DNA from 3 places in the Pseudomonas sessilinigenes genome. Region 3 is predicted to be linked to each of the others. Evidence: riboswitches for the same ligand, from Rfam matches in the RefSeq annotation. Region 3 holds a riboswitch; each other region holds the start of a gene.

Region 1 (5,003 bases), 3.4 Mb from region 3:
GGGCAGGTTGCGCACATCCACCGAATAGAAATTGCGCCCGGTGGGCAGCACGTCCAGGCGTCCGCGACTGGGCGCGCCGCTGGGGCCCGCCGGCACGAAGCGGCCTTGCAGGGCATCGAGCAGGCCGCGCATCTCCGCCGGGCCGCAGGCATCCAAGCGCGGCGCCACTACCTCGCGCAAGCCCTCGATGATGCTGCGCACCGGCTCCCAGCCGGCTTCGTCCAGTTGCGCCACCGGGCCTTGCAAGGCTGCCTCGATCAAGCACCCGGCGTAGATTTCCAGACGTTCACGCACATCGCCAGCGGTGCGCCACAAAGCATCGCTGAGCTGTTGCAGGGGCTGTGGGCGCCGCCCGGTCCAGGGTTCGGCCAGGGCGCAATCCAGCGGATCGAACCCCAACTCGAAGGCCTTGGCCAGGGCCCGCAACAGGCTGGCGTGGGCGCCCTTGCCATCGCCCCGGGGGATGCGCAGCAGGGCCAGCAACGTATCGATGCGCAAGCGCCCTTCTGGCGATTCGCCGAACACATGCAGGCCGTCGCGGATCTGCGATTCCTTGAGATCGCACAGGTAGGTGTCCAGCCGTGGCAGCCAGAGCGCCGCATCGGCCTCGCCCTCCAGCGGCCCGTCCAGTTGCAGCTCGCGGTCGATCTGGGTCTCGCGCACCAGGCGCAGGATGTCCCGCTGCAGCTCCCGGGCGCGGCGCGGGTCGAGCAACTGGGCCTCGTAGTATTCGTCGGCCAGCAGCTCCAGGTTACGCAGCGGGCCGTAGGTCTCGGCACGAGTCAGGGGCGGCATCAAGTGATCGATGATCACCGCCTGGGTCCGGCGCTTGGCCTGGGCGCCCTCCCCTGGATCGTTGACGATGAACGGGTAGATGTTCGGCAGCGGCCCCAGCAGCGCATCCGGCCAGCAGTGGGCCGACAGGCCGACGCCCTTGCCCGGCAGCCACTCAAGGTTGCCGTGCTTGCCGACGTGGATCACTGCGTGGGCGCCGTAGACCTGGCGCAGCCAGAAATAGAACGCCAGGTAGGCATGGGGCGGCACCAGGTCCGGGTCGTGGTACGCCGCGCTGGGGTCGACCTGGTAACCCCGGGCCGGCTGGATGCCGATGAAGGTCAGGCCCAGGCGCAGGCCAGCGACCATCAGCCGCCCGTTGCGGAACATCGGGTCCTGCTCCGGGGCGCCCCAGCGCTCCAGCACCGCTTGACGATTGGCCTCGGGCAGTGCCTGGAACAGGTGCTGGTAGTCGTCCAGGGCCAGGCTCTGCTGGCAAGGGCGCAGGTCGAGGCTGTCCAGATCGTTGCTGACGCCACCGAGCAATTGCTGGATCAGCTCGGTGCCGCTGGCCGGCAGCTCGTCAGGCAGCGGATAACCCTCGGCCTGCAAGGCCTTGAGAATGTTCAGCGCCGCCGCCGGGGTATCCAGGCCCACGCCGTTGCCGATGCGCCCGTCGCGGGTCGGGTAGTTGGCCAGGACCAGGGCGATGCGTTTTTGGTGGTTGTCCAGGCGGCCCAGCTCGACCCAGTTGCTTGCCAGCCGGGCGACGAAGTCCATGCGCTCGGGCTGGCCGCGGTAGCAGACCACGTCCGACTGGCTGCGCTCGCTGCGCCAGGCCAGGTCCTTGAAGCTGATGGGCCGGCTGATGATTCGTCCATCCAGTTCGGGCAAGGCGATGTGCATGGCCAGGTCCCGTGGGCCCAGGCCTTGTTCGCTGGCCTGCCAGCCCGGCTCGTTGTCCTGGGCGCAGATGGCCTGGATCACCGGGATGTCGCGGCGAAACGGCCGCAGGTGTGGCGCCTCGGGGCTGGACTGGGCAAAACCGGTGGTGTTGAGGATCACTCCGGCGCCGGTCTCATCCAGCCAGTCTTCCACCTGTGCCAGGCAGCCGGGCTCCTTGAGACTGGCCACGGCGATCGGCAAGGGGTTGAGACCGGCAGTCGCAAGGCGCTGGCAGAACAGGTCGATGAATGCGGTGTTGGCCGCCTGCAAGTGCGAGCGATAGAACAGCAGCGCCGCCACCGCCTGGCCGGGCTGCCAGTGGGCCTGCCAATCCGCCAGGCTGGCCTGGCTCCTGGCCGGGTGATAGAGCGCGGTGCGCGGCAGCACCTGCGGTTCGCTCCAGGGGTAGTCGCGCCCCAGCAAGCCGCTCAGGCAGCGGTAGAAATTCAACGCATTTTCTCGCCCGCCCTGGCGCAGGAACTGCCACAGGCGGTCGCGCTCCACGGCCGACACCGTGCTCAGGTCGCTGAGCTCCGGGTCGGGCCGATCGTCCCCTGGCACCAGGATCAGTTGCACCCCGCGCCGGGACAGCTCCACCAATTGCTCGACGCCATAACGCCAGTAGGCGATGCCGCCGTGCAGGGAAATCAGGATGACCTTGGCATGGCGCAGCACCTGGTCGACGTACAGGTCCACCGAGGCGTGGTTCTGCACCTGCATCGGGTTGGCCAGGCGAAAACTGGGGTAGTCCGCTGGCAACTGCTCGGCGGCCTCGGCCAGCAGCGCCAGGCTGGAGTCGCCGCTGCACAGGATCACCAGCTCGGCGGGGGTTTGTCCAAGGTCGGCGATGTTGTCATCCGACACGAATCCGCCGGGCTGGGTCCTGAGCAGGTGCATGGGTCAGGCGCCCAGGGCGGCGCGCAGTTGCGCTTCCAGCTGGGTTGCGTCCAATTCCTGGCCGATCAGCACCAGGCGGGTGATACGCTTTTCATCGGCGCCCCACTTGCGGTCGAAGTGCTTGTCGAAACGGGTACCCACGCCCTGGAGCAGCAGGCGCATCGGCTTGCCGGGGATTGCCGCAAAACCCTTGACCCGCAGGATGCCGTGCTTGACCACCAGTTGGGTCAGGGCATCGAGCAGCAGGCTTTCGTCGGCCTCGGGCAGCTCGATGGAGATCGAGTCGAAGGCGTCGTGGTCATGGTCGTCATGATCGTCGCTGTCATGGTGATGGTCGTGATGACTGTGGCGGCTGTCGATGTGCTCCTCGGAGCCGGCACCCACGCCCAGCAGCACGTCCAGGGGCAGGCGCCCGCTGCTGGCCTCGATCACCTTGACCGCCGGCGGTAGCTCCTCGGCCACTTCCAGGCGGACCTTGGCCAGGTCGGCCGGATCAATCAGGTCGGTCTTGTTGAGGATCACCAGGTCGGCGCTGGACAGCTGGTCGGCGAACAGCTCGTGCAGCGGCGACTCATGGTCCAGGTTGGGGTCGAGCTTGCGCTGGGCGTCCACCTGGTCCGGGAAGGCGGCGAAGGTGCCGGCGGCCACGGCCGGGCTGTCGACCACGGTGATCACCGCATCGACGGTGCAGGCGCTGCGGATTTCCGGCCACTGGAAGGCTTGCACCAGGGGCTTGGGCAGGGCCAGGCCGCTGGTTTCGATGAGGATATGGTCCAGGTCGCCACGACGGGCCACCAGTTCGCGCATCACCGGGAAGAACTCTTCCTGCACGGTGCAGCACAGGCAGCCGTTGGCCAGCTCATAGACCCGGCCACTGGCTTCTTCTTCGGTGCAGCCGATGGAACACTGCTTGAGGATCTCGCCGTCGATGCCCAGCTCGCCGAATTCATTGACGATCACCGCGATACGACGGCCCTGGGCGTTGTCCAGCATGTGCCGCAGCAAGGTGGTCTTGCCCGAGCCCAGGAAGCCGGTGACGATGGTGACGGGAAGTTTGGCCAGTGTTTTCATCGGATGCCCTTTGGCGAAGGTGGCGGGCATACGGGACGAGAGGCACGGCACAAGGCCCGCGCTGATTTCGCCACCGGATCACCCCGCCCGGTTGTAGTGAGAATCATCTTCGAGGCAGGTCTCCTGGCTGGGGGCCTGCCAGTTGGACTGACAGTTCCTGCGCCTTCCCGCCAGCGTCCTGGACGCCCATGCAGTGGCTTTGCAGAAAATCGAACCCTTCACAGTTGCGGGGGCAGCCGCGGCTTCTACCGCGTTCCCGTCTTAGCTTCGACCGCTGGCCGAAGAACCTCGAACGCGCAAGGCTACGCAGAGCGCGGAAAGCGGTCAATGTGCATGTGGCTTCGGGGTGGCTTCGGGTCGCAGTTGGCGATTGACGGCGCCCCTTGCCCATGATTTGCTACACAACTTGTTACGGGTGCCCTTCACAGGGTGAAACGGGAAACCGGTGAATCACGCGCTTGCCAGCCGTGACCAGTCCGGTGCTGCCCCCGCAACGGTAAGCGAGCGAAGTGTCAGATCCACTGTGCCCCCGGGCATGGGAAGGCGACACTTGTCGGCAGGGCACAAAACCGCCCCAGCCCCTCGCGAGCCCGGAGACCGGCCCGCAATACACGAATAACAAACCCGCGGTGGGCGGGCGCTGTTGCAAACCCTGCGTGAACGCCACGCGGGGTTTTCCTGCGCCGCTTCCCGCTGACAAACCAAGGGAACGCGCCATGTCGACCATCAGCAGCACCAGCCATTCCGCCAGCAGCACCACCACCCTGAGCCAGCGCCTGGTAGCCGCCATCGGCGCCTCGATCCTCGGCGCCTGCCTGGTGTACTTCGCCGGTTTCTCGCACATCGAGGCGGTACACAACGCCGCCCACGACACCCGCCACAGCGCCGCCTTCCCTTGCCACTGAGACCCGCCCCATGATCAAGCGTATCGCGCAAACCGCGGGCTTCACCGGGCTGCTGGCCGCCCTGCTGCTGACCCTGCTGCAAAGCTTCTGGGTCGCCCCGTTGATCCTGCAGGCGGAAACCTACGAGAAGGCCCCAGCCACCGAGGCAGTCCATGAACACGCCCCCGGCGCCATGGCTGGCCACGTCCACGACGAAGAAGCCTGGGAACCGGAAGACGGCTGGCAGCGAGTGCTGTCCACCACGGGCGGCAACCTGGTGGTCGCCGTCGGCTTCGCCCTGATGCTGGCAGGCCTCTACACCTTGCGCGCGCCCAGCCGCACCTCCCAGGGCCTGCTCTGGGGCCTGGCCGGTTATGCCACCTTTTGCCTGGCCCCTACCCTGGGCCTGCCACCGGAACTGCCCGGCACGGC
Region 2 (5,003 bases), 2.7 Mb from region 3:
TCAGCAAGCGCTGCAACAGCTCGGGAGCGACGCTGCCGCCGGCGAAATGGCGCATGTCGCGACGCTCGGCAATGGCCCGATAGACCGCCTCGCGCTCGAGCGAGGAAAAAGCCTGTTCAGTCACCCGTGACGCCCCCAGCTACATCAACCTCTCGCTTCGGAGCGAACAACGCGGCCACCGCCGCAGGATTGGATGGAAAGTAGAAATGCACATAGGAGGCCGTCATTCTCCCGACCCGATAGACCGCCTCGGCACCACGGCCACCGTTGGGACTGGAGCCCCGGGCGATAGGCGCAAGCTCGGTACTGGTCAGGGAATGATGGTAGGTATGGCCTCGCAGGCTACCCTCCGGCAGGTCCACCGCTTGCAAGGCCAGGGCAGCCAGACGCTTCTGCATCACCGCTTCGCCGGGGAGCAGGCCCAGCAGCTCGGCTCGCTGGCCCTGGACATCGACCAGGGAATCCAGCAAGTACAACATCCCGCCACACTCGGCGAGCAAGGGCTTGCCAGCGCCATGATGAGCACGAATAGCCGCCAGCATCGCACTGTTGCGCTCCAGCGCCTGGTGATGCAATTCGGGGTAACCGCCCGGTAGGTACAGGCTGTCGGCCTCAGGCAGCTCGCGGTCGTGGATCGGTGAAAAGAAGCTCAACTGCGCCCCCATGGCTCGCAGCAAGTCCAGGTTGGCGCCATAGGTAAAGGCAAATGCCTCATCCCGTGCCACGGCAATGCGTACACCCTCGAGCAGTGGTTCACACATTGTCGGAACGGGGGCGGCAAAGCCGACGGCAGGCGGTAGCGCTACCTGGCAACTGCTGGCCAGCGCCTCGGCGGCGGCATCCAGGCGCAAGTCCAGGTCATTGAGCTCGTTGGCTTGCACCAGCCCCAGATGGCGACTGGGCAGTTCGATATCCGTCTCCCGGGACAGCGCGCCATACCAGCGCAACCCTTCGGTGAGGCTGCCTTCGAGCAACTGCGCATGGCGCAAGGTGCCGACACGATTGGCCAGCACCCCGGCAAATGGCAGGTCCGGCTGGTAGCGCGCCAGGCCCAAGGCCAGGGCACCAAAGGTCTGGGCCATGGCGGTACCGTCGATCACCCCCAGCACCGGTACTCCAAAATGCCGTGCCAGGTCGGCGCTGGAGGGCGTGCCGTCGAACAGCCCCATGACCCCCTCGATCAGGATCAGGTCGGCCTCGCCCGCGGCTTCCCACAATAGGCGGCGGCTCTCCTGCTCACCCACCATCCACATGTCCAGCTGGTACACCGGGGCACCACTGGCACGCTCGAGAATCATCGGGTCGAGGAAATCCGGCCCGCACTTGAAGACCCGCACTTTGCGCCCCTGGTTGCGGTGCAGGCGCGCCAGGGCGGCGGTCACGGTAGTCTTGCCCTGGCCGGATGCCGGTGCGGCGATCAATACCGCCGGGCAATGACGAACATCATTCATGGGTTCACGCTCACAGCTCGATGCCTTTCTGCGCCTTGATACCGGCCTGGAAGGCATGCTTGAGCATGCCCATCTCGGTGACGGTGTCGGCCAACTCGATCATTTCCGGCTTGGCCCCGCGCCCTGTCACCACCACATGCTGCATCGGCGGACGGGCTTGCAGGTCGCTGAGCACCTGATCCAGGTCCAGGTAGCCATGCTTGAGGGCGATGTTCAGCTCATCGAGCACCACCAGGCCGATCTCTGGATCGCTCAGCAACTCCCGGGATACCGCCCAGGCGGCTTCGGCGGCGGCGATATCACGCTGGCGATCCTGGGTCTCCCAGGTGAAACCCTCACCCATTACATGAAACCGCACCTGCTCGGGGAAACGCCTGAAAAACAGTTCCTCACCGGTACTGTTGCGACCCTTGATGAACTGCACCACGCCACACCGCATGCCGTGCCCCATGGACCGTGCCAGCATGCCAAAGGCCGAACTGCTCTTACCCTTGCCGTTGCCAGTCAGCACCAGCAACAGCCCGCACTCATTGGGGGAGTTGGCGATACGCTCGTCGATCACCGCTTTTTTGCGCAGCATGCGCGCCAGGTGACGTTCGTCACGCTCGAAGGATTCACTCATGGGACAGCTCTCCGTTGGGGCTGGGGGAACTGGGGGCAGGAACAGGAATAGACGGCACAAGCCTGGCATCGCCCACCGTGATGCCGTTGGATGAGTCAGGCCGGTCTCCGGGCTCATGAGCGGCATCGCTGCCGGACTGCGCGCCTTCCCATGCCTGCTTCGACACAGTGGCACTTGCGCAATCTTGACTCACCTACCGTTGCGGGGGCAGCGCCGGAATCGTCGCCTGCTCCATGGCTGGAGAGGACCCTGACCGGCTTCCCTGTTTCACTCTATCGACCTGTGGCCACAGAGCACCTGAAACAAGTCGCGAAGGTTAGAGGGTTGAGAATGGAGCGTCAATTGAAGCGGCCCGCCACATCCTGCACAAAACTGCACTGCATCAACAAACTGACGCCAATCTTGTGCCACACTGGAGGGAGTGATATCAAATAGCCACTTTCAGGACATGACGTCCCGTCACACAACAATAAGGGGTGAGTTCGATGCAAGGCATGATCATCAGCAATCCAAGGCTGGAATTCCTGCGTCCGATGCTGGAGCGCTGGTTCGATTGCATTGACCGCTACAACGCGGTCCGCGGCGATAACGAAACCCCTTACTGGTTCGACGAACAGGCCAACCTGGGCCTGCTCTCCGCTGCGGCCTGGATGGCCGAGATGGTGACCCTCGAACACAGCCCCAGCAAGAAGCAGCTTGAAGAAGGTGCACGCAACGCTCGTACCGGCCTGTACCTGGCCACCAAGGAAGAACGCGCCTACATCCAGGCCACCCAGCGCTGGCCACGAGTCAACAGCCTGAACCTGACCCAGGCACTGCTGGATATCGCCAATGAGGCGAAGGCGATCAGCTACGCCAGCGACCTGAAGCTTGGCTGCCTGTTCGTCGCCCCTCAAAAGGCACAGCACAGTGCTACTCCCGAAGAGCTGCAGGACATGCTTGACGATCTGCAGAAGGAACACTGCTGCGCCGTGGCCTGGTATTTCCCCTATGCGTATCGCAAACTACACAACGAGGCTGGCCAGTATCACCCCGGAATAGCCGTACTGTTCAAGGAAGCCCGCTGAGTACAAGGAACCCAGGCCCGTCCATGCCTCTCTATGATTGAACGTTCGCGCATCCATAGGGACATCAACATGCTCAAGCCACGCCATACCTTGCTCATCATCGCCGCTGGCCTCGCCGCCTGCGGCGAAACCTCCAGCCTTCAGGTCGCGGATGGAACCGGCCCAACCCCCAAGCTGCCGGAACCCAATCCCACGCTGATTCCCACGCTGAACATCGCCCCGGCCGTCGGCTGGCCCCAGGGAACCAAACCCCAGGCCGCCAGCGGCACCCAGGTCAACGCCTTCGCCGAGAACCTCGACCATCCACGCTGGCTCTATGTCCTGCCTAATGGGGACGTCCTGGTGGCAGAAACCAATGCCCCGCCCAAGCCGGACGACAGCCAGGGCCTTCGCGGCTGGGTAGCCGGCAAGGTGATGGAGCGCGCCGGCGCCACCGTTCCCAGCGCCAATCGCATCACCTTGCTGCGCGATGCCGATCATGACGGTGTGGCGGAGACTCGCAGCGTATTCCTGGAAAACCTCAACTCGCCCTTCGGCATGACCCTGGTGGGCAACGACCTGTATGTGGCCGACACCGACAAGTTGCTGCGCTTTCCCTACCAGAACGGTGACACCAGGATCAACGCCAGCGCCATCAAAGTGCTCGACCTACCTGGCGGCACGCTGAATCACCACTGGACCAAGAACGTCATCGCCAGCAAGGACGGCAGCAAGCTGTACGTGACCACCGGCTCGAACAGCAACGTCGGCGAAAACGGCCTGGACAAGGAAGAAGGCCGGGCGGCGATCTGGGAAGTGGACCGTGCCAGTGGCCAGCACCGACTGTTCGCCACCGGCCTGCGCAACCCCAACGGCCTGGCCTGGGAACCAGTGAGCGGAGCGCTCTGGACAGCGGTGAACGAGCGGGACGAGATCGGCAGCGACCTGGTACCCGACTACATCACCTCGGTCAAGGATGGCGCTTTCTACGGCTGGCCCTTCAGCTACTACGGCCAGCACGTGGATGTGCGGGTCAAGCCCCAGGACCCGGCGCTCGTGGCCAAGGCCATCGCCCCGGACTACGCCGTAGGGCCGCATACCGCCTCGCTGGGGCTGGCCTTCGCCGAAGGCAGCAAGCTTCCCGCCCCCTTCACCGAAGGCGCCTTCATCGGCCAGCACGGTTCCTGGAACCGTAAGCCCCATAGCGGCTACAAGGTGATCTTCGTACCGTTCAGCGGCGGCAAGCCCCAAGGACAGCCGATCGACCTGCTCAGCGGCTTTCTAGATGCTGACAAGAACGCCATGGGGCGACCGGTGGGAGTGGTGATCGACCAGCAAGGGGCCCTGCTGGTCGCCGATGACGTCGGCAACAAGATCTGGCGCGTGAGCACTGCCAAGAAACCCTGAGCTCAGCGCTTGCGACATAGGGTCAGGCCATCCCCCAGGGGCAGCAACGACAGATCGATACGCGGGTCATCCTTGAGGGCACGATTGAGCGCCTGGATGGCCCGGGTATCCTCGCTGGCAGGAGCCACCTCCAACACCCGCCCACTCCACAAGGTGTTATCGAACACGACCAACCCTGCAGTACGCAGCAAGCGCAGCGCGGACTCCAGGTAAGCCGGGTAATTGGCCTTGTCGGCATCGATGAAGATCAGGTCGAAAGAATCACCCTGCCCCTGTTGCTCCAGGCTGGCCAGGGTTTCCAGGGCAGGCGCCAGGCGTAGATCGATACGCTGCTCGACTCCAGCCTCCTGCCAGTAACGGCGGGCAGTGGCGTTGTAGTCACCAGGAAGATCACAACAGACCAGCGAACCATCCTCAGGTAACGCTTGGGCCATGCACAAGGCGCTATAGCCAGTGAAGGTGCCAACTTCCAGTACC
Region 3 (5,003 bases):
CTGGCCATCGTCGTCCAGGTAGGCGACGCCGATCAGCGCCGGCCCGGCGCCCAGGGCCAGCAGCAGGTCGGCGCTGTGCTGGTTGAGGGCGACGATGCGCTGCGGCGTGCCGGGGCTGGGCCAGCTCTTGCCGCAGTTTTCGTAGCTGCCGGCCAGGGCCGGCCCACTGGCCAGCCACAGCAGGATGGCCAGGCATCTGGCCCGGGCTGTCCTAGGCATCGGTGGGTACTCCATACGGTGCGGCGATCTGCAACTGGGCGACGGGCTCGCCTGCCAGCAGGTGCCCCTCCACCAGTTGCAGCACCTGGCTGTCGTTCTCGATCCGGTACCAGCAGCCATCCGGGTGCACGGTGAGCACCGGCCCCAGGTTGCAGGGGAACTGGCAGGCGGTGCGGGTCAGCAGCACGCCTCCGGGCTTCTCCATGAGGTCAAGGCGCAGCAGCTCGCGGCGCAGGGTCTTCCACAAGGGCAGGGCGCCGCGCCGGACACAGCGCGGGCCGGTGCAGAGCAATACCTGGCGGGCGTGGGGCGGCACCTGCGACCAGTCCGGATCGCTGGCCACCGGATTGACCTGGTCGCACGGCAGGTGGCGTTCGCGCTGGGCGATGCTGGCCCAGGACTGGGCCGCATCCAGCCCCCGGCGACCCAGGGCCTGGGCGGTGACCCACAGCCGTGGCGCCTGGGAGTGGGCACGGGCGCGGCGTCCCAGTTCATCGCGCAGCCAGTCCAGGTAGGCGCTGTCGGAGCTGGGTTCCAGGTCCACCACCAGCAGAGCCGCGCCGTCTTCGGGCAACGCTTCTTCGAGGGCCGCCCAGAGGCTGTCGAAACCGTCCAGGGTGTCGATCACCCGGGTGCTGGCGTCGTTGCCGCGCAGCGCTTGCAGCTCGCGGCGAAAGGCCTCGCCCAGGGCGCCGCCGTGCAGCCCGGGGCCGACGAACAGCACTCGTTGATAATCTTTGTGCATGGCTGCCGTCCTCAGAAGCGGTAGGTGTAGCGCACCTCGGTGGTGAAGGGCCGTCCCAGGTTGTCCACCCGCGGGTTGTTGCTGGCGATGCTGGTGCTGTAGTCGCGGTCGAAGAGGTTCTCCACCAGCAGGCTCAGGCGGTGTTGCTGGGCCGCGTCGAGGTAGCGGTAGGCGTCGGCGTCCACCACTGAATAGTGGCCGTAGTCGATCTTCTTCGGGCTGTCGATCTGGCCGATGTAGCGCAGCGCACCGCCCACGCCCCACATCCGGTCCTGGGATTCGAAGCCCAGTCGCGAGCGGGCGAAGAAGCCGGGGATATTGCTCAGGGTCACGCCGTTGCGCGATTCCACCAGGTTGCGGGTCATGTCGGCCGAGAGGGTCCATTGCGGGCTGAACTGCCAGCGCCCGTCGACCTCGATGCCGCGTACCTTGATCCGGCCTTCGCCATTGACCCAGTCGATGCCGTCGAGGGCGATCAGGTCGTCGATCTTGCGCTGGAACACCGTGGTGCTGGCGTTGAACTCGCCGGCCAGCAGGCTGCCCTTGTAGTCCAGGCCCAGCTCGGCATTCACACTCTTTTCCGGCTTGAGGTTGCGGTTGCCCTTTTCATCCTCTTCGTTGGCGAACAACTGCTCGGCATTGGGCAGCTTGAAGGCGCTGCCGAACTGGCCGCGCAGTTGCCAGTTGGACGTCAGGTCGTACAGCGAGGTGAGCATGCCCACGGTGGCGCTCTCGCCGCCGCTGATTTTCTCGTGGCGCACGCCGATGCTCGGGTGCCAGTCGGGCAAGGTCTCGAACACCGGGCGCAACTGGGCGTAGAGGGCATTGGCCTGGGCGTTGTTGTCATCGATCTTGAGTACGTCGTCCTGGCCCTTGAACCACTGGTTGTCGGTGCCGAACACCAGCACATGGCCGCCGTCCAGCTCGGCCTTGCCCTCGGCTTGCACGCCCCAGTCGGTGAAGCCCCAGTAGTCGTTGTGGTTGATGACCTTGATGCCGCCATCATCGTTGCTGTTGATACGGGTGTAGCGCGTGTCCCAATCGTTGACATGGCCCTTGACGAAGTAGCTGAAGCGCTCGCCCAGGCGTTGCTCGAAGGTGGCGGTGGCGATCTGCTGGACCCGGTCGTTGGTGGTCTTCTTGTTGTTCGCGGCGCGGGCAAAATCCAGGTTGGCGTCGGTGTACTGGTAGAACAGCTCCAGGCGCGAGTCGTCGCCGACCCCCTGGATCGCCTTGGCGCCGAAGGTGGTCACCTCATAGGAGCGCTTCTTGTCCTTGGTGCTGGTGTTGTAGGCGCTGTTGCGAAACGGCTGGTAGCCGTCGGAAACGTTGTGGCTGACATAGGCCAGCAAGCCGAGGTCGCCCAGGCCGTTGCTGACGATGCGTTCCACCCGGGCATCGCCGCTCCTGCCCATGAAGCTGTCCAGGCCCAGGTTGACTTCGCCGGAGGCGTCGCGGGTCTGTGGGCTGCGGGTGACGATGTTGATCACCCCGGACACCGCCTGGGTGCCGAACAGCAGGCTCTGGCCGCCCTTGAGCACTTCGATGCGCTCGATGGCGTTGGCTGGCAGGGTATCCAGGTACAGGCCGCCGTACAGGCGGTTGTTCAGGCGCACGCCATCGAGCAGGATCAGCGTGTCATCGTTGCGCCCGCCCAGCAGCGAATAGGTGCCGTAGTCGAAGGGGCCGTTCTTGGGCGCCACGTAGAGGCCCGGCACGTACATTTGCAGGACCCGGGTGATGTCGCTGCTGGGGCCGGCGCGTTCGATCTGCTGGCGATCGATGATTTCCACCTTGCTGCCGTACTTGGCCATTTCGGCCACGGTGGTGGACTCCACCGACGGGGCGGACACGAACTGCTGGTCCAGCTTCAGGGAGGTGTCGTCCGCCAGCAGCCAGGGGCTGAACAGGCAGCCGAGCAGGGCGCCGCCCATGGAACGGCGCGGAGCACGCCAGTCGCGCGCAAGGGAAGTGTGTGTTGTTGTCATTCTTGGTCTTCTCGAAAGTGTCTTCGGGAAGCACGCAGGGAGAAGGTGGCAGGCACGCGCACGCGCCCACACCGGCCCATGCCCGCCCACCGCAGGATTGCCAAACAGATGCTTCAGGCCGGTCTCCGGGCTTGCGAGGCTGGCTGCATTCGCCTTCCCATACCTTGGGTACAGTGGCGTGTTGAATGCAGCACTCGCTTACCGTTGCGGGGGCAGCACCGGACTTGCCCCTGGGGGCGCACCGGTTTCCCGTTTCACCTCACGCACGGCGGCGTGAGGCACCTGAAACAGGGCGGCATCTGAACATCCGTCCTGCCGTTCGTCAATCCTGTAGGCGCTGGCACCCATCATCCGCCGAACCCTGTAGCCGCTGTCGAGCCTGCGAGGCTGCGCAAAGCCCCACAGGGGCTTTAGCGTGGCAGTAGGTTGCGCCTGCTGCGTCGGCGTATGCAGCCTGCGGCAGCGGCTACACGGACGGGGGCCGGCGTTACCAGGCGGTGGCGGGGGAGGTGCGCACCTGGGTCTGGTTGCTGGTCTCGGAGAGGCAGGCCAGCAGCGGTACGGCGCGCACGGTATCGCCGGGCTGCAGTTGCAGGTGCTTGGTGGTCTGGCGGTCCACCAGCAGGCAACCGGCGACCAGGCGCCCGGGGGCTGCGGTGATGCGGCATGTTTCCAGGCGGCGGTTGTAGATCAGCCACAGCGGCGCCTGTTCGTCCAGGCTGCCCACCAGCAACGGCAGGGTCCGGCTTTCGCGGACGCTGCGGATGTTCATCACCTGGGCCTCGATCACCGGCCCGCCATCGAAGATGTCGATGCAGCCCTGGTGGTTGAAGCCTTCCTCGCGCAGGATGCCGACCGCTTGATCGGTGCTGGCGTGGGCCTGGCCAATGGCGGCCTGGGCGGTAGGGCTGAGCAGGCAGGTGTAGAGCGGCTGGCGCGGCATGAGTTCAGCGATGGAGGCCTTGCCGCCCTGGCTGGACAGGCGATTGGCCTGTTGGAAATCCATCTTGAAGAAATGCCGCCCCAGGCTGTCCCAGAATGGCGAGGCACCCTCGCTGTCGACCTGGCCACGCAGTTCGACCACCAGCTTGTCGCCGAACAGCGCCGGGTACTCGGCGACGAACAGCAAGCGTGCGGTGGACAACAAGCGTGCGGCATGGCCCTGGCGCTGGTCCTGGCGCAGGAACAACGAGCAGAGTTGGGATTGTCCGGTCATTTCGTTGCACAGGAACAGGGTCGGGATCTGCTTCTCGATCCCCAGCCCCGGGGCGCTGCCACGAGTGATGCCCACCCGGTAGTTGTAGCAGGGCTCGCGCAGGCCAATGGCACCGCTCAGGCCGCAGATACCGATTACCTGCTGGTCGTCATCTTCAAGCACAAACAAGTAGTCGGCATCGGCGCGTTCCACCTGGCCGGCGAATGTCCGCTGTGCCCAGCGGATCCTGTGGGCCAGGCGCTCGGGATCGCTGCTCAGGTCGTCCAGCTCACGGCAGCAGCCCTTGAGCAGGCTCAGCACTGCCGACAGGTCGTTGATGCGGATCGGGCGCACGATCATCGGCGAACTCCTTGCAGCGATTGAGGCACGTTTCGAAATCCAGCGCGGTTCATAAGGCCACGCCTCGCACAACTTCGCCAGGGACCAGGCGCAACGCCTGCAGCACGCTTGGGTCCAGGCCCACGATGTCGCCGGGGGCTTCGTCCAGGGGGGCGATCAGCGCCCGAAAATCCTCCAGCCGTTCGTTGCTCAGCAGCCATGGCCGGCCCTGGCCGCTTTGCGGTTGCGAGCAAGTGGCGGCGACCCGGCTCTGAATGATCGAGCGTAGCTCGTTATTGCGTGCCTGCAGGGTCGGCCCGGCGTCGAACAGGTCGACATACTGGGTGGGCGAGAAGCCTTCGTCGACCAGGATGTCACAGGCTTCCCGGGCAGCGGGATGGATCCGGCCGATGCAATCCTGGGCCGCCTGCGAAAGCATCGGGATATAGATCGGGTACTGGGGCATCAGCTCGGCCAGGAACCCACGGCCTTGCAGGGCGCACACGCGCTCGGCCTC

The links. A riboswitch is a leader RNA that binds a small molecule or an ion and turns the genes downstream of it on or off. The one in region 3 is predicted to bind cobalamin.
Region 1: another riboswitch for cobalamin. It lies ahead of cobW (cobalamin biosynthesis protein CobW); the one in region 3 lies ahead of C4K39_RS12580 (TonB-dependent receptor plug domain-containing protein).
Region 2: another riboswitch for cobalamin. It lies ahead of cobO (cob(I)yrinic acid a,c-diamide adenosyltransferase); the one in region 3 lies ahead of C4K39_RS12580 (TonB-dependent receptor plug domain-containing protein).

What each region holds. Positions count from the first base shown of each region.
Region 1 covers NZ_CP027706.1:6,077,850-6,082,852, forward strand. The annotation lists gene cobN (cobaltochelatase subunit CobN) at 1-2,616, opposite strand, end outside; gene cobW (cobalamin biosynthesis protein CobW) at 2,620-3,687, opposite strand; cobalamin riboswitch at 3,784-3,993, opposite strand; cobalamin riboswitch at 4,084-4,307, shown strand; gene C4K39_RS27785 (CbtB domain-containing protein) at 4,404-4,592, shown strand; gene C4K39_RS27790 (CbtA family protein) at 4,603-5,003, shown strand, end outside.
Region 2 covers NZ_CP027706.1:6,889,863-6,894,865, forward strand. The annotation lists gene bluB (5,6-dimethylbenzimidazole synthase) at 1-124, opposite strand, end outside; gene C4K39_RS31415 (cobyrinic acid a,c-diamide synthase CobB) at 117-1,451, opposite strand; gene cobO (cob(I)yrinic acid a,c-diamide adenosyltransferase) at 1,462-2,073, opposite strand; cobalamin riboswitch at 2,155-2,389, opposite strand; gene C4K39_RS31425 (hypothetical protein) at 2,559-3,140, shown strand; gene C4K39_RS31430 (PQQ-dependent sugar dehydrogenase) at 3,210-4,526, shown strand; gene C4K39_RS31435 (O-methyltransferase) at 4,529-5,003, opposite strand, start outside.
Region 3 covers NZ_CP027706.1:2,673,822-2,678,824, forward strand. The annotation lists gene C4K39_RS12570 (ABC transporter substrate-binding protein) at 1-219, opposite strand, end outside; gene C4K39_RS12575 ((2Fe-2S) ferredoxin domain-containing protein) at 212-964, opposite strand; gene C4K39_RS12580 (TonB-dependent receptor plug domain-containing protein) at 976-2,898, opposite strand; cobalamin riboswitch at 3,052-3,253, opposite strand; gene C4K39_RS12585 (arginine N-succinyltransferase) at 3,440-4,507, opposite strand; gene C4K39_RS12590 (arginine N-succinyltransferase) at 4,557-5,003, opposite strand, start outside.